Regions from separate parts of the Brachybacterium kimchii genome, predicted to be linked through region 3. Evidence: riboswitches for the same ligand, from Rfam matches in the RefSeq annotation. Region 3 holds a riboswitch; each other region holds the start of a gene.
The links. Region 3 has a riboswitch for thiamine pyrophosphate ahead of thiM (hydroxyethylthiazole kinase). Riboswitches for the same ligand answer to the same signal wherever they lie in the genome.

Region 1 (7,450 bases), 1.5 Mb from region 3:
GATGTAGTCGCGGGCGGTCGAGTAGTCGATCTCGCGGGTGACGTGCGGGTTCGCGGCGATGTCCTCGTGGGAGTCGGTCTCGCGCACGCGCCGCGTCTCGTCGAAGCCGAGCGAGCTCATGAGGTTCTTGAAGCGGTCCGCTCCGCGCTTGGTGTTGAAGATCGAGGAGAAGGGCTTCTCGAAGATCGCCGCGAAGGCGGAGCCGTGGAAGCTGTCGGTGACGACGTACTCCGCGTCCTTGTACGTGCGCAGGAAGTTCTCGGGCCGGTCCTCGTCGAGGATCTGGGCGCGCGGCTCGTCGGCCCACAGGGTCCGGCAGTGCTCGATGCCGTCGTCGGGGTTGGGGATCACACGGATGATCTCGAGGCCGAGCTTGTCCGCGATGCCCTGCGCGACGGCCTTCTTCTCCTCGGTCGGATCGAGGAAGAACACGCTGAGGTACTCGCCCTCCGGGGCGACGGTGGCCTTCGCGGCGAGCTCGTCGTAGTGCTCGCGGGGGAGCAGGAAGACGGGGTCGACGACCAGGGAGGCCTTGGCGCCGAAGATGTCGCGCGCGGTGTCGACCGCGTAGCCCTCGCGCACGGAGATCGCCTTGAAGCGCTGCAGCTGCGCGGCGTGGGTGGCGATGAAGTCGGGCGTGAACTTCTTCGTGCCGCGGTTGCCGAAGGACGTGCCGTAGGCGACGCGGTTGTTCTTCTCGGAGACGAAGTCCAGGAAGAGGTCGCTGTTCACGCGGCCGATGAGCGGGTTCCACAGCTGGTCGCTGCCCACCACGAAGGTGCGCGCGCGCTCGTTCAGGCGCGGCAGCTCGGTGAAGTGCATCTGCTGGGTGGTGTGGTAGCCGACGCGCTCGGCGAACTGCATCGAGACGATGTCGTCCGGCCACTCGACGCGGAAGCCGTTGTAGCCCAGGGGCTCGTGGACCATGAGCACCGAGTGGCCGAGGTTCTGGATCGCGCGGTTCAGGCCGTAGTACGTGAGGATCGACCCGTAGTTCTTCCCGTACCACCAACCGCACACGGCGACGTCGAATGTCTGCTTCGGATCGGTCATCTGGTGAATCCTTGCCTCTCATCGCTTGCTGCAGGAGGTGACGCCTGGAGTCTGGGGTGCATTTCGTGCATGTGCCCGTGAATTCACTGTGTGAGCTCTTCCGGGCGGGCGATCGAAATGCTTGCGGCGAGTCTAGCCCAGCACCGCTGGGGGAAATCGGTCGTGTCGCGTCGGTGTCACGGGGAGATCCCGCAGGCCGGCCGGGGCCGCCGCGGCGGCCGGACGTGGAGGGCGGGGCGCTGGACGTGGGAGCGCGGGGCGGCGCATCTTCGGGTGCTCGCCACGGGCGGGGCATCGCCCCAGGTGAGGGGCGCTGGTGGCCATGGCGTGCAGGTCGTGGCGGCGGGGACCGGCTCCGACAGGTGTCGCCTGCTTGCTCGGCGAGGTGAGCGGAACGGTCTCGGACGGGGCTCCGTGGTCGACTTCACCGCCCGAGGGAACGGACGCGGTACGTCAGGTGTACGGGCGGTGAACGGGGTGCGGACGAACGGTAAGTGAATTGAAGAGAGGTGAGGAGGAAGAATGGAGGCCGTGTGGCAGCGCCTCGTGGTGCATGCGCAGGTCGACGGGTTCGGAGATTCTCCGCGGGCAGCTTCTTGAATATCGATCACGTATTCGATGCGGCGGCGATCGAATGAATTTCAGACAGTGGTGGACGTCAGGGGCGAACGTGGCGGGCCGGGCGCTTCGCATGGGTGTGGGGCGAGAGGCGGCAGGTGGATCGGTGCGCTCGTGCCGCCGTCGTCCGCGTGGGTGTCCAGACACCGGCTCAGACAGAAAAAACGCCCTGTCACCAGGGCGTTTCTTGGGGTGATCGACGGGATTTGAACCCGCGACCGCCTGGACCACAACCAGGAGCTCTACCTACTGAGCTACGACCACCATGTGCGCTCCGAGGACCGCAACGAGAAGCAAGCATACCGGGCGTCGGCCCTGCTCCGCACCCTCGAACGGGGGTTCTCGCTGTGAGACGCCTTGCACTTCGTCGGCACGGCAGACTGGGGCATCAGCCCTGGAGGACTCCGGGCCGGAAAAGCAGGAGCCGGATCCTGCCTCGTCATGACAGGCTCGCCGCATGCTCCTGGGCGCATGATCCGCTTGCCCGCGGGCCGATGGGGGAGAACAGTGGGGGCATGATCATCGCCTTCTCCGTCCAGCCCACCGGTGAGCCCTCCGATCCCGGCCTCACCCGCGACCTCGCCGAGGGGTCCGACGCCGCGAGCGTCCACGACGCCGTCGCCGCCGCCGTCCGGGTGGTCCGGGAGTCCGGGCTCCCGAACCGCACAAGCTCGATGTTCACCGAGATCGAGGGCGACTGGGACGAGGTGATGGACGTGGTGCGGCGCGCGACGGCCGAGGCCGGTCGCTTTGGGTCGCGCGTCTCCCTCGTGCTCAAGGCCGACATCCGCCCCGGGCACGAGGGCGAGCTCGACGGGAAGATCGAGCGCCTCGACGCCGCCCTCGACCGGAACTGAGGGCGGCGCCGCAAGTGAGGGCGGTGCCGCCCGGCTGACTCAGCCGATCTCGTCGACCAGGCCGTCGCGGACGGCGGCGGCCATGGTCGGGGTGACGGGCAGTCGCGGGATGAGCGTGGCCTGGTAGGCGTGGTAGATGTCCGGCTTGCCCTCCCAGGTGCGTGCCTGGGGCTGGTTGCGCCGGTCCAGCTCGTGGTGCCAGCTGCCCCGCTCGGGATCCAGCAGGAACTCGCTGACGTACTCCCACCAGGCCTGGTAGCGGTCGGCCCACTTCCGATCACCCGTCACCTGGAACATCGCGGCCGCGGCGGCGGTCGCCTCGGCGGCGACCCAGTGCATGCGCTCGTGCACCACGGGCGTCCCGTCCCAGTCCACCGTGTAGGGGAACCCGGGCTCCCCGTCCATGCCGAAGGCGTCGTCGGCCCGTGCCATGAGAGCGTTCGCGGCCTCGAGCATCCACTCGGGGGCGTCGCCGTCCTTCGCGAGCAGTGCGGCGCGGCCGTGCAGGACCAGGCGGGACCACTCGAGCCAGTGGCCGACGGTCGCCCCGTACGGGCGGAACGGATCGGCCGGCTTGTCCTCGTTGTACTCGAGGATCGGGTTCCACGAGGTGTCGAAGTGCTCGGGCAGCAGCCAGTCCTGCTCGCGCGCGAACTCGTCGATCGCCCGGGTCATGATGCCCACGGCGCGGTCCAGCCAGCGGCGCTCCCCGGTGACGTCGGCCGCGGCGAGCAGGGCCTCGGTCGTGTGCATGTTCGCGTTGATGCCCCGGTACTCCTCGCAGACGGCGAAGGCGCGGTCGAAGGTGTCCACGCTCATCCCCGCCTCCTCGTCGTAGAACTTCTCGTCGAGGACGCCCAGGGCCTCCTCGAGCAGCTCCGCGGCGTGCGGGCGTCCGGCGGCGGTCGCCGAGGCGGCCGCGAGCACCACGAACGCGTGGGCATAGGCCTCCTTGGCGTCGTCGATGACGGTCTCGCCGGCGATCTTCGAGAACCAGCCGCCGTGCTTCTCGTCCTTGAAGACGGTGCGCAGGGACTCGATGCCGTGGTCCACGAAGCGCCCGTACTCGGGGCTGCCCAGCATCGTGGCGAGCGCGAAGCAGTGGGTCATGCGGCAGGTCACCCAGAGCTCTGCCGGCTTGTCGCCGTCGAGCTCCCCGTTCTCGTCGAGCCAGCCGAAGCCGCCGTCCTCCCGCAGCGACTCGGAGCCGAAGACGAGCAGCTCCTCGCCCTCGGAGTCCAGCCAGGTGCGATGGGTGGCGCGCTGCAGCCACGGCACCGATGGCGCGGAGGATCCCGCGGCGCCGGCGGCCGCGTCGTCGGACCCGTCGGCGCTCTCGCCGTCGACGGCGAGCTCGAAGGTGCGCGCGGCGGCCTGGGCCTGCGCGGTCGTCGGCCCGGGATCGGCCACGAACAGCACCTCGCGGTAGTACTTGAGCTCCTGGATGGACTCGCGGATGTCGGCGAGGGCGCGGTGGCCGCCGTGCTTGGCGGGCGTGTTGTAGAAGACGCGGGGGAACCAGCGCTTGGCGAGCTCCTTGAGGCTCGAGACGTCGATCGTGCGGTAGGAGAGCCAGGCGGCGAACTCCGGCACGTCCTTGTCGAGGAACACGCGGTCGGTGCCCACGGAGTTGCCCGCGAGCGGCGCCTTGCCGGCCTCCGGGCAGTGCTCGCGCACGTAGGCCAGGCACTGCTCCTGCGCGGCCTCGAGGGTGATGCCCGCGTCCAGCTCCTCCAGCAGCCCTGAGTTCGTGTGCATGGTGCGCACGAAATCGCCCATCTGCTCCAGCGCCTCGGCCGGGGGTTTGACGACGACGTCCACGCCCTCCCCGAGGATGTTCAGGTCACCGTCGGTGACCAGGACGGCGATCTCGACGAGCGCGTCCTTCTCCTTGTCCAGTCCGGTCATCTCGCAGTCGACCCAGACGATGCGGTCGGCAGTTCCACGGTTCGAAGTGCTCACGTGGCAAGGGTAGTCGCCGCGGACGGCGCCGCGTCGCCGCCGACGGCTCTGGAATACTGGCGCGCCGGACACGGGGTGCGCCGCGCGCGCTGAGATCAGACCCGTGGAACCTGATGCAGTTCGCACTGACGAAGGGATGTCCGCCATGCGGTCACGTCTGCCCGAGAGCCCGCCCACGACCGCCGCCGCGGTCCACACGCCGTCGGCCGGGCCGACGCCGAAGCCGCAGCTGCCGCCCGAGGGCCGCGCCGCCCTGCGCGCCGGGGTGGTCGGCAACTTCATCGACAACGTCCACGTGTTCCTGCCGCTCACCGCGCTGACCCCGGCGCTCGCCGTCGTCGCCGGACCGGGGATCGCCGCCACCACCGGAGCGATCGTGGTGATCGCGATGATGCTCGGCAGGCCCGTCGGCGGAATGGTCTTCGGCAGGATCTCGGACCGCCTGGGGCGCACCCGCACCACGAAGGTCGCGATCACCGGCACCGCCGCCTGCGCCCTCCTGATCGCCGCCATGCCCACCCACGAGCTGCTGGGCGTGGGAACGATCGGCCTGATCCTCGCCCTGCGGTTCCTCGGCGGGATCTTCGTGGCCGGCGAGTACTCGGCCGCGATCCCCCTGGCCATGGAATGGTCGGCCCCGCGCCGGCGCGGCCTCATGAGCGGGCTCATCCTCTCGATGGCGCCCTGGGCGCAGGCCGCGATCGCCTTCGCGACCGCTGTGCTGCTGCTGATCCTTGGACCCGACGCCTATGCCGCGTGGGGCTGGCGGGCGCTGTTCGTGCTCGGGGCGCTCGCCTCGCTCGGCATGCTCGCCTACTACCGGCGGCGCGTGGTCGATGCGCCGACGACACGACGAGTGATCGAGGAGCGCGAGGGCCAGGAGCCCTCGACGGACGACGGCCCGCTCCTGGCCGACGAATCTCTGGCGGACGAGGGGCCCGCCGCCTCGGGCATCGCGGCCATGCTCCGCGGACGCTGGGCGCGCGCCTTCTGGCAGGTGTTCACCCTGATGACGGGCCTGTGGCTGCTCACGAACACGACCGTCATCTTGCTCACCGCCCAGCTCGGCCAGGACACGGGTCTGTCGGCGACCAGCGTCTCGATCGCGATGGGCATCGCCTCGTGCGCGCAGGCGCTCGCGATGGCGCTCGCCGGGCATCTCTCCACCAGCACTGGCAGGCGCCGACTGTTCGTCCTGTGGGGGATCGCGGCGACCGTGCTGGGCCCGGTCCTGTGGTGGATGTCGGTCGGCTCGAGCACGCTGGCCGGTGCCGCCGTGCTCGCCGCCGCGCTGCAGGTCGTCACCGTCGCCGCGTACGGACCGGTCTCCGCCTACCTCTCCGAGCGCTTCCCGACGTCGGTGCGCTCCACCGGGTACGGAATGGGCTACAGCCTCTCGCTGATCCTGCCCGCGCTCTACCCGTTCTACCTGCCCGGGCTCTCGGCGCTGCTCGGGGCGCACGCCGCGGTGCTCGGACTGCTCGTGCTGGGCGGTGTCCTCCTCATCGTCGGCGCGGCGCTCGGGCCCCGGCTGTCGGCGGCGGAGATCGACAGGGACCTCGACGTTGTCGCCGACCGGGGCAGCCGGGGGAGCGGGCGATGAGAACTGATCCGCACCCTCGCGAAGACCACGACGTCGACGATGACGCCGCGCTCGGTGACGACCCGGACCTGCGCGCGGTCGCCCTGGTGCTCGCCGAGGTGCGCCGGCATCCGCCGCTCGTCCACTGCCTCACCGCGACGGTGTCGATGGGCATCGTGGCCGCCGGTCTGCTCGCCGCGGGCGCCCGCCCGATGATGACCGAGACCGAGGCCGAGGCGCCCGTGGTCACAGGGGCGGCCGACGCGCTGCTCGTGAACCTCGGGACCCTCAGCACCGATGCGATGTCGGGCATCCCCGCGACCGTGGCCGCGAGCATCGCGGCCGGTCACCCCTGGGTGCTCGATCCGACCGCGATCGGGCGCGCGCCCGTGCGCACGCCCCTCGCCCGCGAGCTCGTGGGCCTGCGGCCGGACGTGGTGCGCGGGAACGCCTCGGAGATCCTCGCGCTGCGCGGCGGGACCGGCGGACGCGGCGCCGACGCGAGCGACGGAGCCGAGAGCGCCCATGGTTCCGCCCGCGAGATCGTCGCACTCACCGGCGGAGCCGTGGCCGTCTCGGGGCCCGTCGACTGGATCGTCGGTGCGGGTGCAGTCATGGCCGATGGGGATCGCACACCAGGGATCGAGGTCCGACGCGGGCATCCCCTTCTCACGCGCGTCACCGGCACCGGCTGTCTGCTCGGGGCGCTCACCGCCGCGTGCCTCGTCGCGGTCGAGAGGAGCGGGCCTGACGTCTCACCCGTCGGGCCCTCGGACCTCACCGGCCACGCCGCCCGCGCCGCTCACGCCGCGACGGTGTGGCTCGACGTCGCGGGGGAGTGCGCAGCACGCCGCGCGCCGCGGCCCGGTGCCTTCCGCACCGCCCTGCTCGACGCCCTCGACGAGATCGGCGAGCACGCCCTGGAGACCACCACGGAGGACCGATGACCCTGGATCACGACCACGACCACGACCACCCGGGCCTGGACGGGGACGGGGCTGCCCCGGCGCCCCTCGACCTGCGCTGCTATCTCGTCACCTCCGGGACCGATCGCCGCACCGTGGAGACCGCGGCGGCCGCCGCCGCTGCCGGCGCGGGCGTCGTCCAAGTCCGTGCGAAGGGGCTCGAGGCCCGCGAGCTGCTCGGTCTCGTGACCGCGGTGGCGCGTGCCGTCGGCTCCACCGCGCCCACCTGCCGGGTCCTCGTCGACGACCGGGCGGACGTGGCCTTCGCCGCCCGGGCGCGCGGCGCGCACGTGCACGGCGTCCACCTCGGCCAGGACGATCTGCCCGTCGCCGGGGCCCGCGCCCTGCTGGGCCCGGACGCGATCATCGGGCTGACCACGGGGACCCTCGACCTCGTGAGGTCCGCCGAGACC
Region 2 (7,450 bases), 340 kb from region 3:
GTGCTGATCGTGCTCTCCCCCGTGCTCACGATCGGCACCATCGTGCTGTCCATCGCGACGGGCCTGTCCACCCTGATCCTGCAGCGCCGCAGCCCGGGCGAGCGCACGCACACCCTGTGGGCGTACGCGCCCTTCGGGATCGGCGTGCTCACCGCCGCGCTCGCGCTGCTGGGACTGTCCACCCTCTGATCCACGAGACCGGGTCGGCCCAGGGCGCGCGGAGCGCGTCCTCCGTCGGCCCGGCCGGCGGGAGCGGCGTCGCGCCGCCGCTCCCGCGCCCATCCCACCGCCCGGCCCGACGCCGACCTCCCCGACGAAGGAGTCACCATGACCGATGCCGTCCCCTCCGACAGCGCCACGACCGCAGCACCGACCGGCTCCGAGGTCCGCTCGGGCCTGGACCGCAGCGGCGTCTCGGACTCGATCCGCGTGCAGGACGATCTCTTCGGGCACGTCAACGGCGCCTGGCTCGCGGAGCACGAGATCCCCGCCGATCGTGCGTCCGACGGCGAGTTCCGACGCCTGCGGGACCTCGCGGAGGAGCGCGTGCGCGCCATCGTCGAGGAGGCCGCCGAGGACCCCGAGCTCGCTGACCTGCTCGCGGCGGGCGATGCTCCGGAGACGGATCGCGGACGCGTGGGCCTGCTCTACCGGCTGTTCATGGACGAGGACGCGGTCGAGGCCGCCGGCGCCGCACCGCTCGCACCGATGCTCGAGGAGGTCGCGTCCACGACCTCGCTCGCGGACCTGGTGCGCCTGCTCGCCTCCCCCGTGGCCGGCACCAGCGCCCTGCACACCTACGTGTGGACGGATGACGACGACTCTTCCCGCTACCAGGTGAAGCTGCACCAGGGCGGGCTGGGCCTGCCCGACGAGTCCTACTACCGCGAGGACTCCTACGCACCGATCCGCGAGGCGTACGTCGGCCACCTCGCACGTCTCGCCGATCTCGCCTCCCTGCCCGGCCGCGAGGGGCTCGTCGCCGGGGACTCGAGCGACCTGGCCCGCGCGGTCATGGACTTCGAGACGCGGCTCGCGGCGTGCCATGTGGACCGGGTGCGCCTGCGCGACAGCGAGAAGTCGAACAACCCGATGGACGCCACGCAGCGGGAGGCCCTCGCCCCCGCGTTCCCCTGGGACGCGTACGTCGAGGGCACGGGCGCGCCGGCGGGCGCCTTCGACGTGGTCTGCGTGAGCCAGCCCGAGTTCGTCGAGGCCGTCGCCCCGCTGCTCGCGGCCGAGGACCTCGCCGTGCTGCGCACCTGGGCCGCCCTGCACACCGTCGGCGCCTTCGCCCCGTACCTCTCCTCGGCCTTCGTCGAGGAGGACTTCGACTTCTCCGGTCGCACCCTCTCCGGCGCCGAGCAGCTGCGCGAGCGCTGGAAGCGCGGCATCTCGCTGGTCGAGGGGGCCGTGGGCTTCGCGATCGGCCAGGACTACGTGGCCCGGCACTTCCCGCCGCACCACAAGGCGCGCATGCAGGAGCTCGTCGGCGCGCTGCTGGACGCCTATCGGGAGTCGATCTCGACGCTCGAGTGGATGACGCCGGGCACCCGCGAGAAGGCCCTCGCCAAGCTCGAGCTGTTCACCCCGAAGATCGCCTACCCCGACGTGTGGCGGACCTACGAGGGCCTCGTGCTCGACCCCCACGACCTCGTCGCCTCGGTCCGCGCCGCCCGCGCGCACGACGCCGCCCACGACTTCGCGAAGCTCGCCGGGCCCGTCGACCGCGACGAGTGGCACATGACCCCGCAGACGGTCAACGCCTACTACAACCCGGGCGCGAACGAGATCGTCTTCCCCGCCGCGATCCTCGAGCCGCCGTTCTTCGATGCCGAGGCCGAGGACGCCGTGAACTTCGGCGGCATCGGCGCCGTGATCGGCCACGAGATCGGGCACGGCTTCGACGACCAGGGCTCGAAGTACGACGGCGAGGGCAACCTGCGCTCGTGGTGGACCGACGAGGACCGCGAGGCCTTCGAGCAGCGCACCCGCGCGCTCATCGACCAGTTCGACGCCCTCACCCCGCGCGTGCTGCGCGAGCAGGCGGAGGCGACGGCGACTGACGCGGCCGATGGGGGCGACGCGGTCGGCGCGGTCGGCGCAGACGGTGGGGATGGCGCGGTCATCGGCGGCGACGAGCTGCCCCATGTCAACGGAAGCCTCACGATCGGCGAGAACATCGGCGACCTGGGCGGCCTCACCATCGCGATCAAGGCCTACCTCGCGCGCTCCGGCGGGAACCCGCCGCGACTGGACGACCTGAGCGGCCTGCAGCGCGTGTTCTGGTCCTGGGCCACGGTGTGGCGCGCGAAGTCCCGCGCGCAGGACGCGGCGCGCATGCTGGCGATCGACCCGCACTCCCCCGCCGAGTTCCGCTGCAACGCGATCGCGAGCAACCTCGACGCCTTCCACGCGGCCTTCGACGTGCGCGAGGACGACGCGATGTACCGCGCGCCCGAAGACCGCGTGAGCATCTGGTGAGGACACCGTGAGCAGGCCGGAGGCGCCCTTCCACGTGGGGCGGACGACTCCCGGCGCGGTGGGCTGGACCCGCATCGGCATGAGCGCTGTGATCGGCGTCGGCATCGCCGGGTACGCGATCGCCTGGGCGCGCGGCGAGACGGTCGTGCTGGGCCTGGTGCTCGCCCTGGCCGTGCTCGTGTACGCCTTCTGGTCGTGGATGCGGCTGGCCACCCGGTTCGTGGTCGACGTCGACGGGGTGACCGTGAGCCTCGGCGGGTTCCTGCCGCGCCCCGCCTGGCCCGTCGCCGACTTCCGCACCGTGCAGCTGCGCCGCATCCCGGGCGAATCGCTCGGCGTGACGGTGGGCGGGCTCGGCTGGCGCCGCGGCCGCGTGATCGCGCCCGAGAGCGGGAGCATCGAGGCGCTGCCCGGCCGCAAGGTCTTCACCACCGGCGAGCAGCGGTCCTCGTACCGCCTGATGGTCTCGCGTCCCGGGACGCTCGTGGAGATCATCGGTCGCGAGGGCACCCACTTCCTGCTCTCCCCCGACGATCCCCGCGCCGCCGCCGAGGCGATCGACCAGGCCATCCGCGCCCGCCGCTGATCCGCGCGCGCTGAAGCCCCGCCGACCGCTCGTCGGCCCATCCGCGCCCCGTCTGCGTCGCGAGAAGTACGAAACGGTTGCCAAGAGCGCTCTTGGCAACCGTTTCGTACTTCTCGCGCCCGTTCGCCCGTTCGGGAGCCGGTCGGGACGGGACCGTCCGATCCCGTCGCCTCGCACGAGCCGTCGGGCATCGGCCGACCCGGGCGATCTGGCGCACATCCCGAGGGCGCACCGACCGCCCTGCGCGATATCATCGACGCTGACATCCACAGACAGGGGAGCACCGCAGAGGTGCTGAGAGTGCGCACAGAGCGCAGACCCTCGAACCTGATCCGGTTCAGACCGGCGTAGGGAGTCGGGATTCTTCTGCGATGTCCGCCGCGCCGGATGACTGCATCCGGGGCCGACGGGCCTCGCGGCCCCTTCCGCATCGGAAGGAGAACCAGATGTCGACCAGCTCCACCCCCGCCGCCCCCTCCGCGCGCGCCGAGAAGACCGCGGCGACCGGCGCGTCCCCGGCACCAGCACCGGCACCAGCACCAGCACCGGCGAGCGACGCCCTCGCACGTCGGCCGCTGCCGGCCTACCGCACCGTGGACCTCGTGCTGACGGTCGCGATCGGCGTCGTCTTCGCCTTCGTGTTCCTCGCCTGGGGCCAGGTGTACACCCTGTTCACCCCGCTGCAGGCCGTCCTGCCCCCGTCGGTGGGGCTGCTCGCGGGCGTGTGGTTCCTGCCCGCGCTGGTGGCGATGCTCATCGTGCGCCGTCCCGGCGCCGCCGTGCTGGCGGAGGTCATCGCCGCCGTCCTCGAGATGGTCCTCGGCGGGCAGTGGGGCATCGGCACTGTGGTCAGCGGCCTGCTGCAGGGCGGAGGCGTCGAGATCGCGTTCCTCGTCACCGCCTACCGCCGCTTCACCCTGCCCGTGGCGATCGCCGGCGGCGCGCTCTCGGGGATCCTCGAATGGGTCTACGAGCGCTTCTCCTACTACCCCGAGTGGTCCTGGGCCTCGGCCTGGGCGCTGCTGGGCTTCTTCATCGTCTCCGGTGCGCTGCTGTGCGGGGTGCTGGGGTGGCTGATCGTGCGCGCCCTCGGCGCGACCGGCGCCCTGAGCGCCTTCCCGGCAGGGCGCCAGTGGGGACGGCGGTCGCGCGCATGAGCGCGGGGCCGACGGTGCTCGGGGCGACCTCTGGGACCGACGGGACGACCGCTGGGGCCGACGGGACGCTCGGCGACGCGGCTCCCGACGGAACGGGCCCCGCCTCCCACGCCGCCGTGCCGCTCGCTCTCGACGCCGTCACCTGGACGCCGTCGACCCGCTCCCGCCCGACGATCGACGACCTCACCCTGCACATCCCGGCCGGCCAGCGCGTGCTGCTCACGGGGCCCAGCGGCGGCGGCAAGTCGACGGTGCTCCGGGCCCTCACGGGCCTGCTCGACACCAGCACGGGCGACCTCGCGGGTGATGCCACCGGCCCCACCCGGCCGGGCGAGCGCGGACTGCTCCTGCAGCAGCCGCTGCACGCCCTGATCGGCGGGAGCGTCGGCCGGGACGCGGCCTTCGGGCCCGAGAACGCGGCGTTGGACCGCGAGGAGATCCAGCGCCGCGTGACCTCCGCCCTGCACGCGGCGCGCGTCGGGCTGGACGCCGCGACCTCGCCGTGGGATCTCAGCGGCGGGCAGCAGCAGAGGCTCGCCCTCGCCGGCTCCCTGGCGCTGGATCCCGGTGCGCTGCTGCTGGACGAGCCGCTGAGCATGCTCGATCGGCCGACGGCCTGCGCGGTCCGCGCCGCGATCCTGGATGCGGTCGGCGATCGCACCCTGGTGGTCGCCGACCACGACGCCGAGGGCTGGGCCCCGCACGTGGACCGCGTGATCGTGCTCGGAGCGCAGGCGCACGTGCTCGCGGACGGCGCTCCCGACGACGTCCTCGAGCAGCCCGATCCGGCCACCATGCCCGATCCGGCCGCCGCTCCCGACCCGGCCGCCATGCCGGCCCCTGCGCGCGCATCCGGCACGTGCGGCCCGCCGGTGCTGTCGCTCTCGAGAGTCTCGATCACGCGACGGCGACGACGGGACGAGGTCCGGGGGAAGCGGGCCGTCGCCTCGCCCCTCCTCGACGGCATCGACCTGGCCGTTCCCACAGGATGTGTCGCGGTCCTCACCGGGCCGAGCGGCAGCGGCAAGACCACGCTCCTGCGCACGATCCTGGGCCTCGCCGATCCGGCCGGAGGACACCTCGAACGTCCCGAGCCCACCAAGATCGCCTTCGTCCCTCAGGAGCCCGAGCACTCCTTCGTCGCCCGCACCGTGCGCGCTGAGGTCACCGCCTCGCCCTGGGCGCACGACCCCGAACTCGCCGAGAGCCTGCTGCGGCGCGCCGACCTCGCGCACCTCTCGGACGCTCAGCCCTTCGAGCTCTCCGGGGGCGAGCAACGACGCCTCGCGATCATCGCCGCCCTCGCCCAGGAACCCGCCCTCCTCGTGCTGGACGAGCCCACCGTGGGACTCGACCAGGAGCGTCGCACCCAGCTGTTCGCCCTGCTCGAGGAGGCGTCCGCGCGCGGCTGCGCAGTGCTGGCCGCGACGCACGACCCCGATCTCATCACGCGCGCGCACGTGCGCATGGACCTCGCGGAGCACGTGAGCACGGGCGACGACGCGCAGTCCGCCTCCCCGGAGCCGGCCGCGACCGACACCGCGCTGGCACCGGCACTGGCGCCGGCAACCGCACCCGCATCCGCATCCGCAACCGCAACCGCAACCGATACGACCCTCCGCTCGCCCCGCCGTGCCCGTCCTGCCCCCGCCGACACGCTCAACCCGCTGACCACCATCGCGATCGCCGTGGCAGCGGCCGTCGGCTCCTTCGCGATCGACCGCTGGCAGCTCGGTCTCCTCTCGTGCGTGCTCGTCGCGGTCCTCGCCCCGCTCGCCGTGCGCGGGGTGCGCAGCACGGCGCTGCGTCTGATCCCGATCGAGCTCGCGGCGGTCGGCCTCTGCTGGTCCACGGTGCTCGCCTCTCCCCTGCCCGTGTTCTCCGGGACCACGTGGCTGCTGGGTCTCAAGGAGGCCCTGCGGATCGGATACTTCGTGGCTCCCGGCGTGCTGATCTTCGCCTCCCTCGACCCGACGCGGCTCGGAGACGCCCTCGGCGGGAGGCTGCGTCTGCCCGGCCGGCCGGTCGCGGCGAGCGTCGCGGGACTCGTACGGGCAGGGCTCACGGCCGACGTCTGGGAGCGGATCATGACCAGTCGCCGCCTGCGCGGCCTCGGGGCGCGGCGCGACCTGCGCCACCCGCTCCGCTCGGGCGCGGCGCTCGTGCGGCTGCTGGCCTCGTGCACCCTCGCCCTCCTGGTCGACGCGGTGCGGGGCACCGAGCAGCAGGCGCTCGCGATGGATGCCCGCGGCTTCGCGACCGCGCAGCACCGCACCTGGGCGCTGCCCAGCCCGTTCACGAGGGGCGACCTCGTGGGGCTCGCCGCCGCCGCACTCCTGCTCGCGGCGCCCTGGGTGCTGCGGACGGTGCTGGGCGGCTGACGAGCCGACCCCGTCGACGCGGGCCGGAGCCGGCGATCCTTCCTCCCGCCTCGCCCGCCGCTCGCAGTGCAGTCGACGACGGATGACGTTCCGTGTGGTCGCCGCGTCGTGCGGGCCTTTACCCTGGTGCGCATGACTTCCGACGCCGCGCAGCCCGAGCCCCCGCAGCCCGACACCTCACAGCCTGCCTCCGCGCAGCCTGCATCGCCGCTGACCACCGAGGAGCAGGACGAGCAGGTGCTCGCCCTGGCCCGGAGGATGCTCGACGATGCCCGTGAGGGCCGGGGCGACGCCCTGCTGCCGCTGCTGGATCAGGGGGCGCCGGTCGCCATGCGGGACTCGCGGGGGAACTCGCTGCTCATGCTCGCCGCCTACCACGGGCACGCGGACCTGGTGCGTGAGCTCGCCGCCCGCGGTGCGGACGTCGATCAGCTCAACGACCGCCAGCAGTCGCCGCTCGCGGGCGCCGTGTTCAAGGGGTACGACGACGTGGTGTCCGCGCTCCTGGATGCCGGGGCGGATCCCGATGCGGGCACCCCGAGCGGCCGTGACTCGGTCGCCTTCTTCGGTCGGGAGGAGATGGGCCGGCTCATCGAGGAGAAGGCGCCGCGCGGCTGAGCGCAGGCCCTGACCCGCGCACGTCGGTCAGGCCCGACGGCCCGCTCTCCCACTGCGCGCGGATCAGTCCCGCGGGTGCACGTAGCGCATCGGCACGTGCTCGATGCCGGCCTCGAGGAACAGTGGGCCGGTGGTCTCGAAGCCCATGCTCGCGTACCAGCGCTCGAGGTACGCCTGGGCGCCGATCTCGACGACCGCCTCCGGTGCGATCTCGCGGGCCACGT
Region 3 (7,450 bases):
ATCTGCTGTGCGGGAGCGAGGGCATCCTCGAGCTGCCCGCCCCGCGCATCGAGACGACCAACGACCACGGCACCGGCTGCACGCTCTCGGCGGCGATCGCCGCTCGGCTGCCGCGCATGCCCGTCGAGGACGCCGTGCGCGGCGCCAAGGAGTACCTCCATGGCGCGCTCGCCGCGAGCGACCGGCTCGACGTGGGGCGCGGCCACGGACCGCTGCACCACTTCTTCGCGCTGTGGGAGGGCGAGGGGATCCCGGCGCGCTGACCCCGGCGCCGGCTCGCCCTGCGGACCCGGGGTCACCGGTCCGGCGCCGCCTCGGTCCAGGCCGCGCTGAGCACGCGGGACGCGCGCAGGGGGTCGTCGGCCGCGCAGACCGCCGAGACTACCGCGCACCCCGAGGCGCCCGCGCGCCGCAGGGCCGGGACGTCGGCCGTGGTGATCCCGCCGATCGCGACGCTCGGCACCGGGGACGCGGCCGCGAGCAGCGCGAACCCCTCGACGCCGAGGGCCGGCGGATGATCCGCCTTGGTGGCGGTCGCGCGGATCGCGCCGATGCCCACGTGGTCGACGGTGCCCTCCGGCAGCGCGGCCACGGCGTCCAGATGCGCCGACGTGTTCGCGCTGAGCCCGATGACGGCGTCGGGCCCGAGCAGTTCTCGTGCACGGCGCACGTCCTCGTCGCCCTGCCCCAGGTGCACGCCGTCCACGCGGATCCCCTGCTCGCGTGCCGCGACGGCGGCGTCCACGCGGTCGTTCACCAGCAGCAGCGCGCGGGCGTCGATCACCCGCGCGAGACGCTCCAGCAGGCGCACGTGCTCGGCGAGGTCCGCGTGCTTCTCCCGCAGCTGCACCACGCGCGCACCGCCCTCGACGGCGAGCTCGACCGTGCGCACGATGCCGCGCGCACCGCACAGCGCGGCGTCGGTGACGAGGTACAGGCCGAGGCTCTCGCTCGAGGGCCTCATGCCGCCTCGCCCCCGTCGCCCTGATCCGCGAGGCTGACGTGCAGGCGCCCGGGCGCCCGGAGCTCGTCCGGGCCGATGGCGGCGAGGGCGTCGAGCAGCCGGGGCGCGAAGGTGCCCGGACCATCGGCCCCGGAGGCGGCGCGCTCGGCCGCCGCGGAGTAGGCGGAATGCGCGGCGACGACGGCCTCGAGAGCAGGCGTCCCGTCGGGTCGCACGCCCAGGAAGGTCGCGATCACGGCGCCGAGGGCGCAGCCCCCGCCGGTCATGCGGGTCAGCATCGCACTGCCACCGGCGACCTCCACGAGAGTGCTCCCGTCGGTGATGAGGTCGCGCTCGCCGGAGACCGCGACCACCGTGCCGTGGGTCCGCGCCAGGCCGGTCGCCGCCGCGACGGCCGCGTCGATCGGGTCGGAGGAGTCGACGCCTCGGCCGCCCGTGCCCTCACCGGCGAGGGCGAGGATCTCCGAGGCGTTGCCGCGCACGGCGGTCGGTCCCTGGGCCACCAGCTCGGCGGCGAGAGGCGTGCGCACCCGCAGCGATCCGATCGCGACAGGGTCCAGGACCCACGGCGTGCCCGAGCGGCGGGCGCCGCTGACGGCTTCGCGCATGGCCTCGCGCTGCTCGGGCGCGGGGGTGCCCAGGTTGATGAGAAGACCGTCGGCGACCGCGGCGAAGTCGCCGGCCTCGCCCACGATGTCGACCATCGCCGGGGCGGCGCCGATCGCGAGCACCACGTTCGCCGTCACGTTCGTGACCACAGAGTTCGTGATGGCGTGGACCAGCGGACCGCGCTCGCGCACCGCGTCCAGAAGGTCGCCGCAGCGGGCGGCGAGCCCTGCGGGATCGACGGGACCGACGGGTGCCGCGGGGCGCGCGGAGGGATCGGCGGCGACCTCGGGGATGCCGTCTGCGGGGGTTGCGGGGGCCATCGGGCTCCTCTCGTCGGGGCGAGGGGCCGGAGCGGCCGCGGCGGGTGATCGGCGAGGATCCTGGAGGATCGTCGGCACCCGGCCGCGGCTTCGGACATTCCCTACGCCAGCGCTGACTGGATCAGGTTCGACGGGTCTGCTCTCAGCCGCCATCGGCGGCACCCCGTGTCACGTGCCGACGAGCCTAGCGCGCCGGAGAGGACGCCGGGGCGCGCCGCCCGCTCCACGGCCGACACGACGCTCCGCACGCCCGTGGCGCCACGGAATCCTGTGGTGCGCGCCTGTGATGTGTGGCACGGCGCTGCTCGGGGTGACCAGCTCAGAGAGTCGGTCGGGCGTCCAGGACGTCCGTGCGGAAGTCCGCGGCTCGACAAAATAGTTCGTGGCAACTAATACTTTCGGCACGGTCGCACGGACCGCACGCACACCGTCGCGAGCATCGCCCGACGGTCATGACGAAGGAGTCTCCCGTGTCCACTGCCGCACCCGATCTCGAGGTCGATCCGACCGTCGACCCGACGGGCAGCCCCAACATCCTCGGCCCGCGACTGCGCGTGCCCGCCATGGGCATCAAGCCGGACCGGAAGAAGCCGATCTGGTATGTCATCGGCATCTTCCTGGGGCAGTTCGGCCTGTTCGTCGCCCTGATGGGGCCCGCGACGGTGTCGGTCCAGATGAAGGCCCGCACGCTCTCGGACCTCCCGGCGGAGCAGGCCTCGATCGCGGCCGCCGCCCTCGCCCCGGGCGCGATCGCAGCGCTCGTCTTCAACGCCCTCGGCGGACGCCTCTCCGATCGCACGCGATCGGGACTGGGGCGGCGCCGACCGTGGATCATCGGCGGGGCCTTCGCGATGTGCGCGGCGATCCTCATCATGGCGATCGCGCCGAACGTCGTGGTGCTGGCCACCGGCTGGTTCATCGCGCAGGCCTGCGCGAACATGGCGTACGCGGCATACACGGCCTCGCTCGCCGATCAGCTGCCGGACGAGCAATACGGCAAGGTCTCCGGCATCGTGGGCATCGCCCAGAACTCCGCCATCATGGCCGCGACCTGGCTGGCCTCGTTCTTCGGCGGGACCATGGTGGGGCTGTTCATGATCCCCGCCGTGCTCGGCTTCGTGCTGGTGACCGTCTACGCGCTGATGATCCCGGATCCGGTGCTCAAGCAGAACCGCTACCCGTTCAACGTGCGCGAGCTGGTCACCTCGTTCTGGACCAATCCCCTGAAGTTCCCGGACTTCGGACTGGCCTGGTGGGGCAGGTTCATGATCATCCTGGCCTCCTACCTGTTCATCAGCTTCCGCGTGCTGTTCATGACGAACCACCTGGGGCTCGAGGACGCGGCGGCCGCCACCGCGGTCGCCACCGGCGTCACGATCTACACGGTGCTGTCCATGGTCGCCGGACTGGCCGCCGGATGGATCTCCGACCGGATCGGACGCCGCAAGGTGCTCGTGGCGGGGTCGATCCTCGTCTTCGGACTGGGCACCTACATGCTCGCCCACGTCGACTCCGTCGGCGGGTTCTTCCTGTGCGAGGCCATCATGGGCCTCGCCTACGGGACCTACCTCGCCGTCGACCTCGCACTCGTGTTCGAGGTGCTCCCCGACCGCAGGACGGCGGGCAAGGACCTGGGCGTCTTCAACATGGCCAACGCCCTGCCGCAGTCGATCGCCCCGGCCCTGGGCGGGATGCTCCTCGCCCGCATCGGCGGGGGCACCGACTTCACGGTCCTCTTCGTGGCCGCCGCGATCTCGGGCGTCATCGGCGCTGTGCTCACGATGTTCATCCGCGGCGTGAAATAGTAGGGGTGACACATTGATGACGGGCCGGTGCGGCACGATCGCACCGGCCCGCTCTCGTCCCAGGTCGACGGAGACCTGTGCCGAAGGGGAGCCCATGAACACCGAGCAGACCACGCGCGCCGCCGCGACCGCGAGCGCCGCCGAGGGGACCGTCGCCTCGCGCGGGCCGCGCGAGCGCAGCACCGCCAAGGGGCCGGCCGCCGAGAAGCGTCCGGTCCGTCGACGCCCGGGACGGCCCCGCGGGCAGGACTCCGCGGTGGTCCGCGAACAGGCGCTGCAGACGGCCGTGGACCTCATCGCCCGTCAGGGCTTCGGAGCGACCTCCATGGCGCAGGTCGCCGAGGGCGCCGGGATCTCGCCGTCGGGCCTCGCCCATCACTTCCCCTCGAAGAAGGCGCTGCTGGGGGCCGTGCTCGCCCATCGCGACGCCGTGGACAGCGACCCCATGCCCCCCGAGGGATCCACGCCGTGGTCCGCCTTCGACCATCTCGTCCGCGTCGCCGGGCTGAACATGCAGCGCCGCCAGATCGTGCTGCTCTACGCGACGGTCACGGGCGAGGCCACCACCCCCGACCACCCCGCGCACGAGTGGATGCTCGATCACTTCGAGGCGGTCATGGAATCGCTCATGCGCTGCCTGCGCCTGGACCAGGAGAAGGGCGACGTGCGCGAGGACGCCCCTGTGGAGCGCATCGCCCGGGAGACGGTCGCCCTCATGGACGGGCTGCAGCTGCAATGGCTCATCGACCCCTCGGTGGATATGGCGGAGATCCTCGGCGACCACGTCGCCCGGCTCAAAGAGGCCTGGGGAACGGGCCGGAACTGACGTCCGCTCGGGGCGGAGAGCCGCACGCGACCGGCAACGACTTGCCCCGTTCGGCCCGCGCGGCGTTCAATGGTGCGCGTCGGCCGCCCTCGGGCGCGCCGGCACGGCGGTGGGGCCCGCCGTACCCAACCTCGAAGATCGACAACGGTCCCTGTTCGCTCCCGGAGCGCGGCCCTCGCGCGCCGGGATCCGGCGGTCGCGCGCGCCCGCCCGACTCTGAACAGGAGTGATCCGTGACCCGACCCGAGGACCCGCATCCCGAGATCCCGCTCGACCCCGACGCCGAGAGCCCCGACCCCCCGGGCGGCACGACAGCGCCGAGCGACACCACTGCGCCGGGCGACACCACAGCACCCGACGTCCTCCTCCCAGCACGCGTCCGACCCCTGCACCTGCGGCCGGGCTCGATCGCCCTGGTGCTGATCGGCGGAACGCTCGGCACGGCCGCCCGCGAGGCCCTGACGCTCGCCGTCCCCGAGCTCGGCGGAGTGCCCGTCGCCCTGTTCGCGATCAACCTCGTGGGTGCCTTCCTCCTCGGGATCCTGCTCGAGGCCCTCGCCCGGAGCGGACCCGACCAGGGCGTGCGCCGCGCGCTGCGGCTGTGCGTCGGCACGGGAGTGATGGGCGGCTTCACCTCGTACAGCTCGCTCGCCCTCGCCATCGATCAGCTCATGGCCGACGGGCGGGTCCTCGTCGGCGCGGCTTTCGGGCTGGTCAGCGTCGTGCTCGGCGTGCTCTGCGCCGCCGCCGGCATCCTGGCCGCCTCCCGCCGCACTCCGCGGCGCACCGAGGGGGCCGCCCGATGAGCGCCGCGGTCTTCGTCCTGCTCAGCCTCGCCGGCGGCATCGGCGCGGTCGCCCGCTTCGTCGCCGACGGGCTCGTGCGCTCCCGCGTCGCCGGCGCCATGCCCTGGGGGACCGTGCTCATCAACGTCACCGGATCGCTGCTGCTGGGCCTCGTCACCGGGATGCTCGGCGCCCAGCTGCTGAGCCCCGAGCTGCAGGTCGTGCTGGGGGCCGGATTCCTCGGCGGCTACACCACCTTCTCGACCGCGAGCGTCGAGACCGCGCGACTGCTGCAGGAGCGCCGGGTGCTCTACGCCCTCGGGAACCTGCTGGGCTCGCTCGTCGTCGGCTCGGCCGCCGCTGCGCTGGGGCTCGTGGTCGGCGCGGCGCTCTGAGGACGCGCCCTCCCCGTCAGCAGTCGGAGACCAGGCGCAGCAGCACGCGGGCGCCGAAGCGGATCGCCTCGACCGGCACGCGCTCGTCGATGCCGTGGAACAGGGGAGCGAAGTCGAGGTCGGCAGGCAGCTGCAGGGGCGCGAAGCCGTAACCGGTGATGCCGAGCTCGGCGAGCTGCTTGTTGTCGGTGCCGCCGCTCAGGCAGTAGGGGAGCAGCTCGGCGCCGGGGTCCTCGGCGAGGATCGCGCGGTGCATCGCGGCGACGAACGGGGTGTCGTCGGGAGCATCGAGCGAGATGCCGAGGGTGTCCACGATCATCTCGACGTCGGGCCCCGAGAGCTCGTCGATGAGCGCGAGCAGCTCGTCCTGGTGGCCGGGCAGGAAGCGGCAGTCGAGCTCCGCCTCGGCGGTCTGCGGGATCACGTTGCCCTTGTATCCGGCGCTGAGCGTGGTCGCGTTCGCGGTGTCCGAGAGGGTGCCGGAGACGAACTGGCGCGCGCCGCCCAGCAGCGGCAGGAACGCCGCGGGGTCCGCCTCGTCCCAGTCGCGCCCGCTGATCTCGCCCACGCGGTCGAAGAGGGTGCGCACGCTCGCGATGTACTCGTAGGGGAACTCGTGCGCGTCGATCGCGGCGATCGCGCGCGACAGCCGCACGATCGCGTTCTCGTCGTTGGGGACCGAGCCGTGTCCGGCGCGGCCGTGGGCCCGCAGACGCATCCAGGCGTAGCCCTTCTCGGCGGTCTGCAGCAGATAGGCGCGCACGTCGCGCCCGGTGCCCTTCTCGGGGACGGTGATCGAGTAGCCGCCCACCTCGCTGATCGCCTCGGTGCATCCCTCGAAGATCTCGGGGCGGTTCGCGACCATCCAGCGGGAGCCGAGCACGCCGCCGGCCTCCTCGTCGGCGAACATGACGATGACCAGGTCCCGCGGCGGCTTCTGCCCGGTGCGGGCGAGGTGCCGCACGAGCGCGAGGATCATGCCGTCCATGTCCTTCATGTCCACGGCGCCGCGGCCGTAGAGGACGCCGTCGCGGACCTCGGCGGCGAAGGGGTCGACGCTCCAGTCCTCGGCGTTCGCGGGCACGACGTCGAGGTGGCCGTGGATCACCAGGCCGCCGCGCTCGCGGTCCTCGCCGGGGATGCGCAGCACCACGCTCGCGCGCCCGGGCTCGGACTCCATGATCTCCGGCTCGTACCCGACCTCGCGCAGCCGTCCGGCCACGTACTCGGCGGCCTCGCGCTCACCGGGCCCCTTGTTGCCGCCGAAGTTGCTGGTGTCGATGCGGATGAGATCGCGCGTGATCTGCACCGCCTCGTCCTGCAGCAGCGTCAGCTCGTCCTGGGTCGGTGCGGAGAGGGGCACGCGGCGTTCCTTCCATCTCGGGGTCTCAGGGTCTGCTCGGGATGAGCCGCAGGGCTCCTGCGCGGGCGTGCGCGCAACGTCGAGTCGTCCCGGCCAGCGTACGCGCGGAGAGGGGCTCGACGGGACGCGCCCAAGCTGCCGACCGTTCAGCCGTGGGGACGATAGGAGTCCAGCGCCGGATCATGGATCGCGACGGCCAGGCGGGTGTCGGCCTGGCCGTAGTAGGCGAGCCAGCGACCGTGGAAGTGGACGAGTCCCTCGACGAACGTGACGCTCGGGACCAGTCCTTCCGTCTCGGCGCGGGTGGCGGGCCGGAGCCAGGGGACATCGGTGTGCGCGAGCACCCGCGTGGGATCCGACTGGGCCAGGGCGAGCTGCCCGCA
Region 4 (7,450 bases), 1.3 Mb from region 3:
GGAAGAACCCGAAGGCGGCGCCCTCGGTGGCCGAGAGCAGGGCCTGGCCCACGGGCATGGCGTAGGCGAGCACAGCGACCAGCAGCGAGAGGACGAGGGCGATGAGCCCCGCCTTCCAGGCCGTCAGCCGCACGACCCCGATCAGCACGAACAGCACCACCAGGGGCAGCATCGCCACCAGGGCCGTGAGCAGGAGCGAACCGCCCAGAGCATCGAGGACGGGCTGGTACATGGGAACCTCGCTCAGGGGTCTCGGGACGGGGGGACGGCCGTCGCCCGCGACACCGAGCCCGCGCGAGATCTGCGCGTGAGGGGCTCTCCGTCGACGGTGACGTGGATTGCGGCAGTGGGCCGGACCGATCAGTGGTCTGACCACACAGCGGCACGCTAGGGTGGCGCGCAGCACATGTCAATGCCGCGAAGGGAGCCGTGTCGTGACCACCGCGTCCTCAGCCCACGGCTCGGAGCTCCCCCGCGCGGCACGGACCGACGCCTGGCGGCCGGTGCACCGCAGCCGCGCCTACGAGCTCGTCGTCGAGCGCATCGAGGAGCAGATCACCAGCGGCGCGCTGCACGTGGGCGACACCCTCCCGGCCGAGCGCGACCTCGCCGAGAGGCTGCAGGTCAGCCGCGCCGCGGTGCGCGAGGCGATCCGCACGCTCGAGGCGCAGGGCGCCGTCCGCTCCGCCGTGGGCTCGCGGCCGGTCGCCGGCACCCAGGTCGTGGCGGAGACCAGCGATGCGCTCACGCGGCTGCTGCGCCTGCACGTCGCGCTGTCGAGCTTCCCGATGGCCGACGTCCTCGAGGCGCGCGTCATGCTCGAGCGCTCGAGCGCGAGCCTGGCCGCGGGCAATGCCTCCGCGCAGGACCTCTCGGGGCTGCGCGAGATCCTCCGGGACATGGACGAACCCGGCATCGATCGCGCCCAGTTCAACGAGCTCGACACCGCCTTCCACGTGGCCCTCGCCGAGGCGGGTCACAACCGTCTGGTCACCGACATGACGATCGCTATCCGCGAGTCCATGCGGCTCCCGATCCTGCAGGCCTTCGGCACCCTGGAGGACTCCGACGCGCTGATCGCGAGGCTGCGCGCGGAGCACCACGGCATCCTGGACGCGATCGAGGAGGGGTCCGCGCAACTGGCCTCCGAGCGCATCGAGGCCCATATCCGCGCCGCCTACGCGAGCCTATGGGGATGAGCCGGTCCCGGGACCGACGGGCCGTCGCGCGCGACCGCTCCGCCGGCCCGAGGAGGATGCAGCCATGACGGCGGCCCCGTTCGGCTCCGACCTCGGCGACGTGGTGCGCATACCGCAGCCCGAGGGCTCCCTGCAGGTGATCACGCGCGGTGAGCACGGCTCGCCCGTGCTGCTCCTCAGCGGTGCGGGCAACGACAGCGCCTCCCTGAGCTGGCGACGACTGATCCCCGTCCTCGCCGAGTCCCATCGCGTGCTCGCCCTGGACTGGCCGAAGCAGGGCGGCTCGATCCCCTGGGACGGGACGGCGGACCATCAGCGGATGCTGCGGTGCATCGATACCGTCCTCGAGCGCTTCGCCATGGACGCGGTCGACCACGTCGGGCTCTCGCAGGGCGGCGCCCTCGCCCTCGCGTACGCGATCGAGCGACCCGAGCGCGTCTCGCGACTGGTGGCGCTCGCGCCGGCCGGGATCCTGTCGTTCCCGCCCGTCGTCCATCAGCTGCTGTGGGTGACGGCGCGATGCCGTCTGCTGAACCGGACGCTGCCGTCGCTGGTCTTCCGCAGCTGCGCGGCGTGCGCGTGGTTCGCCCGCACCAGCCTGTTCGCGGGCCCCGTCGACGATCTCGAGGACATCGTCGACGAGTTCCATGCCGACGTGCTCGCCCACGGCTCGGCCTCCTCGGACTGGCAGAACGCCTCGATCGGCTTCCGGCGCATGACCGTCGACCTGCGTCCCGATCTGCATCGCATCAAGTGCCCGACGCTGATCATCCAGGGCAGCAAGGACGTGGCCGTGCCGCCGAAGACAACGCGCGCCGCGGCGGACGCCATCCCCGGTGCGAGGTTCGAACTGATCGCCGGGGCGGGGCACTGGTCGAACCGTCAGTGCCCGGACCGGGTGAACGCGCTGATCACAGACTTCCTCGCGGACTGATCGCTTCGGCTGATCGAGTCGGACTGATCGAGTCGGACTGACCGAATCGAGCCCGATCGGCGGCGAGCCCGGATGCGGGGCCGCTGCGGACCGCTGCGGACGGCTCAGGTCCTCAGCGACTGCATCTGCGCGAAGAGCCGCAGCATGGCGGCGCGCTTCTCCGTGTCGCTGCCGTTGTCGTTCAGGATCATCAGCGTCTCGTTGTCGGGCAGCGGATAGGTCGAGTGCGGGAACACGAAGGTCCCGCCGTTGCGGGAGTCGTCCGCGTCCTCCGGGTCCGACGCGGGGTAGCTCTGCGCCCACAGCTCGGCGAAGAGCGCGACGACGTGCGGACGCAGCCGCGAGTAGGCGCTGATGACCTCGCCGGCGACCGCGTCGATCGCGAACTCGACGTCCTCCGTGCACAGGGCAGGGTCGGTGACCGGGGCGTCCCGGGCCGGGTACGTGTCGGACTGCTCCCGGGCCGCGCTGTCTGCCGCCGGGACCTCCGCCGTCGGGCCGTCCGGGTCGACGCGCTCGGCCTCGGCCTGCAGCTGGGCGACGGTCATCAGGTCATGCGCGGCCATCCACGCGGCCATGTCGGCCGCGGCGAGGGCATGGGCCCCCTCGAGGATCGCAGGCGGCTCGGGCTCCTCGTCCGTGCCGTCATAGGTGGCGCCGAACAGGGCGAGCGCCGCCAGGCGGATGCGCGCATCGGCCCCTTCGACGCCTCCCGACGGGATCTCGACGGGCACCTCACCGACGACGGCGAGCGTGGACCACGCGTGGGCGAGCCAGCGCACGTCACCGCCGCTCGCGAGCCCCTGGGCGTAGTGGGCGCACAGGGCGTCGAAGACCGAGGCGCCCTCGGGCGGGGCTGTACCCCTGCACTCCCCCGGCTCCTCGGCCGGATCGCTGGTCGGTCTCATGTGCGCATTCTGCTCCGAAGGACCGACGAACCAGCCGTTGTGGGGTGACGCGGCGCGGCGGCGCCACCGACGACGCGCTCAGTCGTGCAGGTGCTTGATCGCGTAGTCCGCCTGCTCCTTCGTGAACTGCTCGCCGTACTCGGAGGTGATCTGGTCGCGGATCTCGTCGTCGGACATGCCGTCCGCGGAGTACGACTTGGCCTTCTCCAGCGCGTTCTTGTTCCAGTCGGCGTCCACGTGGTCGACCGCGTAGGTGGCGGTCTCCTCGCTGTAGCCCTCGAAGACGAGGGTGTCGTGGATGCCCTTCTTCGAGGAGAAGAGCATGTCGGACTGGATCTTCGCGTCGGCGAGGGCGCCGTCCTTGTCGTCGGGGTCGACGTCCGTGCCGTCGGCAGCGGAGTCGCCGGAATCGTCGGCGTCGGCCGACGACTCGTCGTCCGGGGTCGCGTCGACGGTGTGGTCGGAGGGCGTGGCGGAGTCGCTGGGCTCGTCCGACGCGTCGTCGTCGGACGAGGAGGCGGAGACCGTGGTCGGAGCGGGCTCGTCATCGGTGTCTGCGCTGTTGACGAGCACGACGATCACGATGATGACGGCCGCGATCGCGAGCAGCGCGAGGCAGCCGCAGCCGCCCAGCACCCACCACAGCGTCTTGGACTTCTTCGGCGGCTCCTGCCCCTGGCCCGGGGTCTGCGGGGACGCGGAGAACTGCGGGGCCTGCGAGGAGTCCCCGTACTGCGGGGCGGGGGCCGCGGAGCCGGAGGCTCCGTCCGCGGCCCCGTAGGGACCGCTCGCCGAACCATAGGTGTCGCCGGCGGAGCCGTAGGCACCATTCGCGGACCCGGCGTCGGGGAACCCGGAGTTCGCGGAGCCGTTGTTCTCGGGGGAAGGGGTCGAGCTGGTCATCTGTCGTTCCGTTCGGAAGGAGGTATGTGCGGGCCCCCGTCGCGAGGGTTCGCGGACCCGTCAGCGTGCGCGGAGGAGGGACGGCAGGGAGAACTCTACGGACATCTCGGACGGCCGACCCGACGTCTCGCGACCCGACACCGCGGCAGACGGGACGCGTGGGATCCGACCGAGTCCGCCGTGCGACTCCGCGTGCGTTGCCCGTCGCGGACCGCCCGCCGCCACCGCACGTCCCCCGTGCTACGGTCGTCGCCGATCCCTCGGGTGCCCGTCGCAACGGGCTGAGATCGGACTGACGCAGTCCGAGTACCGACCGAACCTGCTCCGGGTCATGCCGGCGAAGGAAGAAGGAGAGCGACTGCATGTCTGCACGCCCTGAGAACTACCCCACCCACTGCCTCGGCCACCTCGAGGACTCCGAGCACGACATCCGCGTGCCGGTCACGAGGATCTCCCAGGACGACTCCCCCACCGGGACGCCGAACCCGCCGCTCGAGGTCTACCGGACCGCCGGCCCCGGCAGCGAGCCGGAGGTCGGCCTGCCCGCGCTGCGCGAGAACTGGATCCGCGATCGCGGCGACGTCGAGGAGTACCAGGGACGTGCCCGTGACCTGGCCGATGACGGCCGCGGGGCGGTGCGCCGCGGCGGGGCGAGCGCCGAGTGGCGCGGCGCGCGTCGCTCGCCGGTCCGCTCGGTCGGCGGACGCACCGTCACGCAGATGCACTACGCCCGTCGAGGCGAGATCTCCCCCGAGATGCGTTTCGTGGCGCTGCGGGAGGGCTGCGACGTCGAGCTCGTGCGCGAGGAGCTCGCCGCGGGCCGCGCGATCATCCCCGCGAACGTGAACCACCCCGAGGCGGAACCGATGATCATCGGCCGACGCTTCCTGGTGAAGGTCAACGCGAACATCGGGAACTCGGCGGTCACCTCGTCGATCGCCGAGGAGGTCTCCAAGCTCGAGTGGGCCACCCGCTGGGGTGCGGACACGGTCATGGATCTGTCCACCGGGGACGACATCCACACCACTCGCGAGTGGATCCTGCGCAACTCCCCCGTGCCGATCGGCACCGTCCCGATCTACCAGGCTCTGGAGAAGGTGAACGGCGACGCGAACGCGCTCACCTGGGAGATATTCCGGGACACGGTGATCGAGCAGGCCGAGCAGGGCGTGGACTACATGACGATCCACGCCGGCGTGCTGCTGCGCTACGTGCCGCTGACGGCGAACCGGGTGACGGGCATCGTCTCGCGCGGCGGCTCGATCCTGGCCGGCTGGTGCCTCGCCAGGCACCGGGAGAACTTCCTCTACGAGCACTTTGACGAGCTGTGCGAGATCTTCGCCCGCTACGACGTCTCCTTCTCGCTCGGCGACGGGCTGCGTCCCGGGTCCCTGGCAGATGCGAACGACGCCGCCCAGTTCGCCGAGCTCGACACCCTCGCCGAGCTCACCCGCCGCGCCTGGCAGCACGACGTGCAGGTGATGGTCGAGGGCCCTGGCCACGTGCCGCTGCACCTGGTGCGCGAGAACGTGGAGCGCCAGCAGGAGCTGTGCGACGGGGCGCCGTTCTACACGCTCGGGCCGCTGGTCACGGACGTCGCCCCTGCGTATGACCACATCACCTCGGCGATCGGGGCGACGGAGATCGCCCGCTACGGCACCGCGATGCTCTGCTACGTGACCCCGAAGGAGCACCTGGGTCTGCCGGACCGCGACGACGTGAAGACGGGCGTGATCACCTACAAGATCGCCGCCCACGCGGCCGATGTCGCCAAGGGCCACCCCGGGGCCCGCTCACGGGACGACGCTCTGTCGAAGGCGCGCTTCGAGTTCCGCTGGCGCGACCAGTTCGGACTCTCCCTGGACCCGCAGCTGGCCGAGGAGTACCACGACGAGACCCTGCCGGCCGAGCCCGCGAAGACCGCGCACTTCTGCTCGATGTGCGGACCGAAGTTCTGCTCGATGAAGATCTCGCAGGACATCCGCGACGAGTTCGGCGGCGAGGCCGCCCAGCAGGAGATCGCGGCGGCGGGCATGGCGGAGAAGTCCCGGGAGTTCCGCGAGCGCGGCGGGACCGTGTACCTCCCGGAGCCGGGGGTCGGGGTGCCGGTGGGTGAATGACTTCCCATGACCCGGAGGCCCTATCGGAACGTTGGAGGGCGCACACTACTCCCTCCGACACATTCCGACACACACCGACGCACCTCAGCCGACGGCCCCCACAATCGTTCCCATGCCCCCGACGATGGACCCCTCTTCCAACGCGCTCGAAAACAGCTCCGCGCGTCCCGAACCCGGCGCCCGTCCTGACGCCGACGTGCCCCTGCGGGTCTCCTCCGCAGCCGACGTCAGCCGGATCCTCTCTGCGCTCGGATCGCGCGATCCGAAGGCGACCGCGGTGATCCTGCTGGCCCTCGGCGGGATCTTCATGGACGCCTACGACTTCTCGTCGATCGCCTTCGGACTGCCCGCCATCAAAGTGCAGTTCGGACTCGACGGCTTCATGACGGGCCTGGTCAACGCGTCGATCATGGTCGGCGCGGTGGTCGGGGCCCTGGCCGGCGGGTACCTCGTGGACCGCTTCGGCCGGTACCGGCTGTTCATGGCGGACATGGTCTTCTTCGTCGTCGCGGCGCTCGGCAGCGCACTGGCGCCGGAGGTCTGGTCCCTCATCGGCTTCCGCTTCGTCATGGGCATCGGGGTCGGCCTCGACATCCCCGTCGCCATGGCCTTCCTCGCGGAGTTCTCCCGGCTGCGCGGCAAGGGCAACCGCTCGCAGCGGGTCAACGCGTGGTCCCCCGCCTGGTACTTCGCGACCGGCACCGGGTACCTCATCGTGCTCCTGTGCTTCTGGCTGCTGCCCACCACTCAGCAGGACCACCTCTGGCGGATCGTCGTCGGTTTCGGCGCTGTGCCTGCCGTGATCGTGCTGCTGGTGCGCCGACGCTTCATGGCGGAGTCCCCGCAGTGGCTCGCCGACCAGGGCGACCTGCGCGGCGCGGTCGACGTGCTCTCCAGCCACTACGGGATCACCGCCGAGCTCAACGCCGACGTCTCCAGCGGCACTGAGCGCGAAGGCGCCCGCACCCGGCTGTCGAACGTCCTCGAGCTGTTCTCCCCGCGCTTCCGGCAGCGCACGGTCGCCGCCCTGTGCGTCTCCGTGTTCTCGACCTTCGGGTACAACGCCGTCGCCTACGGCACCCCGCTGATCATCGCGACGCTCTTCCACCAGGGCCCGCTGGTCACGATCGTGTCGTCGCTCGTGATCAACATGGGCTTCGGTCTGGCCGGCGGGCTCATCGGCATGAGCGTGGTCAGCCGCTTCGGCTCGCGCCGGGTCACCCTGGTGGGCTTCACGATCCAGGCGGCGGCCCTGTTCACCCTCGCCGCGATCGGCGTGCCCAGCAGCGCGCTCGTGCTCGTGGCCGTCGCGATGCTCGCCGCGTTCATCTTCGCGCAGGCCGGTGGCCCCGGCGCGAACCTCATGAACTTCGCGACCCTCTCCTA

Region 1: another riboswitch for thiamine pyrophosphate. It lies ahead of M4486_RS02130 (MFS transporter); the one in region 3 lies ahead of thiM (hydroxyethylthiazole kinase).
Region 2: another riboswitch for thiamine pyrophosphate. It lies ahead of M4486_RS07705 (ECF transporter S component); the one in region 3 lies ahead of thiM (hydroxyethylthiazole kinase).
Region 4: another riboswitch for thiamine pyrophosphate. It lies ahead of thiC (phosphomethylpyrimidine synthase ThiC); the one in region 3 lies ahead of thiM (hydroxyethylthiazole kinase).

Annotation. Positions count from the first base shown of each region.
Region 1 is NZ_CP097218.1:464,859-472,308, forward strand. It holds gene M4486_RS02110 (polysaccharide pyruvyl transferase family protein) at 1-1,053, opposite strand, end outside; tRNA gene M4486_RS02115 (tRNA-His) at 1,860-1,935, opposite strand; gene M4486_RS02120 (thiamine-binding protein) at 2,187-2,528, shown strand; gene orn (oligoribonuclease) at 2,568-4,490, opposite strand; TPP riboswitch at 4,552-4,644, shown strand; gene M4486_RS02130 (MFS transporter) at 4,636-6,093, shown strand; gene thiM (hydroxyethylthiazole kinase) at 6,090-7,019, shown strand; gene M4486_RS02140 (thiamine phosphate synthase) at 7,016-7,450, shown strand, end outside.
Region 2 is NZ_CP097218.1:1,602,664-1,610,113, forward strand. It holds gene M4486_RS07690 (hypothetical protein) at 1-189, shown strand, start outside; gene M4486_RS07695 (M13 family metallopeptidase) at 328-2,484, shown strand; gene M4486_RS07700 (hypothetical protein) at 2,492-3,070, shown strand; TPP riboswitch at 3,335-3,441, shown strand; gene M4486_RS07705 (ECF transporter S component) at 3,517-4,227, shown strand; gene M4486_RS07710 (ATP-binding cassette domain-containing protein) at 4,224-6,608, shown strand; gene M4486_RS07715 (ankyrin repeat domain-containing protein) at 6,741-7,226, shown strand; gene M4486_RS07720 (GNAT family N-acetyltransferase) at 7,290-7,450, opposite strand, start outside.
Region 3 is NZ_CP097218.1:1,947,350-1,954,799, reverse strand. It holds gene thiD (bifunctional hydroxymethylpyrimidine kinase/phosphomethylpyrimidine kinase) at 1-263, shown strand, start outside; gene thiE (thiamine phosphate synthase) at 296-964, opposite strand; gene thiM (hydroxyethylthiazole kinase) at 961-1,893, opposite strand; TPP riboswitch at 1,974-2,069, opposite strand; gene M4486_RS09210 (MFS transporter) at 2,364-3,698, shown strand; gene M4486_RS09205 (TetR/AcrR family transcriptional regulator) at 3,793-4,524, shown strand; gene M4486_RS09200 (fluoride efflux transporter FluC) at 4,758-5,330, shown strand; gene crcB (fluoride efflux transporter CrcB) at 5,327-5,704, shown strand; gene M4486_RS09190 (M20/M25/M40 family metallo-hydrolase) at 5,721-7,067, opposite strand; gene M4486_RS09185 (glycoside hydrolase family 130 protein) at 7,214-7,450, opposite strand, start outside.
Region 4 is NZ_CP097218.1:3,261,640-3,269,089, reverse strand. It holds gene M4486_RS14920 (L-lactate permease) at 1-232, opposite strand, end outside; gene M4486_RS14915 (FadR/GntR family transcriptional regulator) at 435-1,199, shown strand; gene M4486_RS14910 (alpha/beta fold hydrolase) at 1,264-2,133, shown strand; gene M4486_RS14905 (hypothetical protein) at 2,238-3,041, opposite strand; gene M4486_RS14900 (Ltp family lipoprotein) at 3,120-3,944, opposite strand; TPP riboswitch at 4,197-4,307, shown strand; gene thiC (phosphomethylpyrimidine synthase ThiC) at 4,307-6,064, shown strand; gene M4486_RS14890 (MFS transporter) at 6,177-7,450, shown strand, end outside.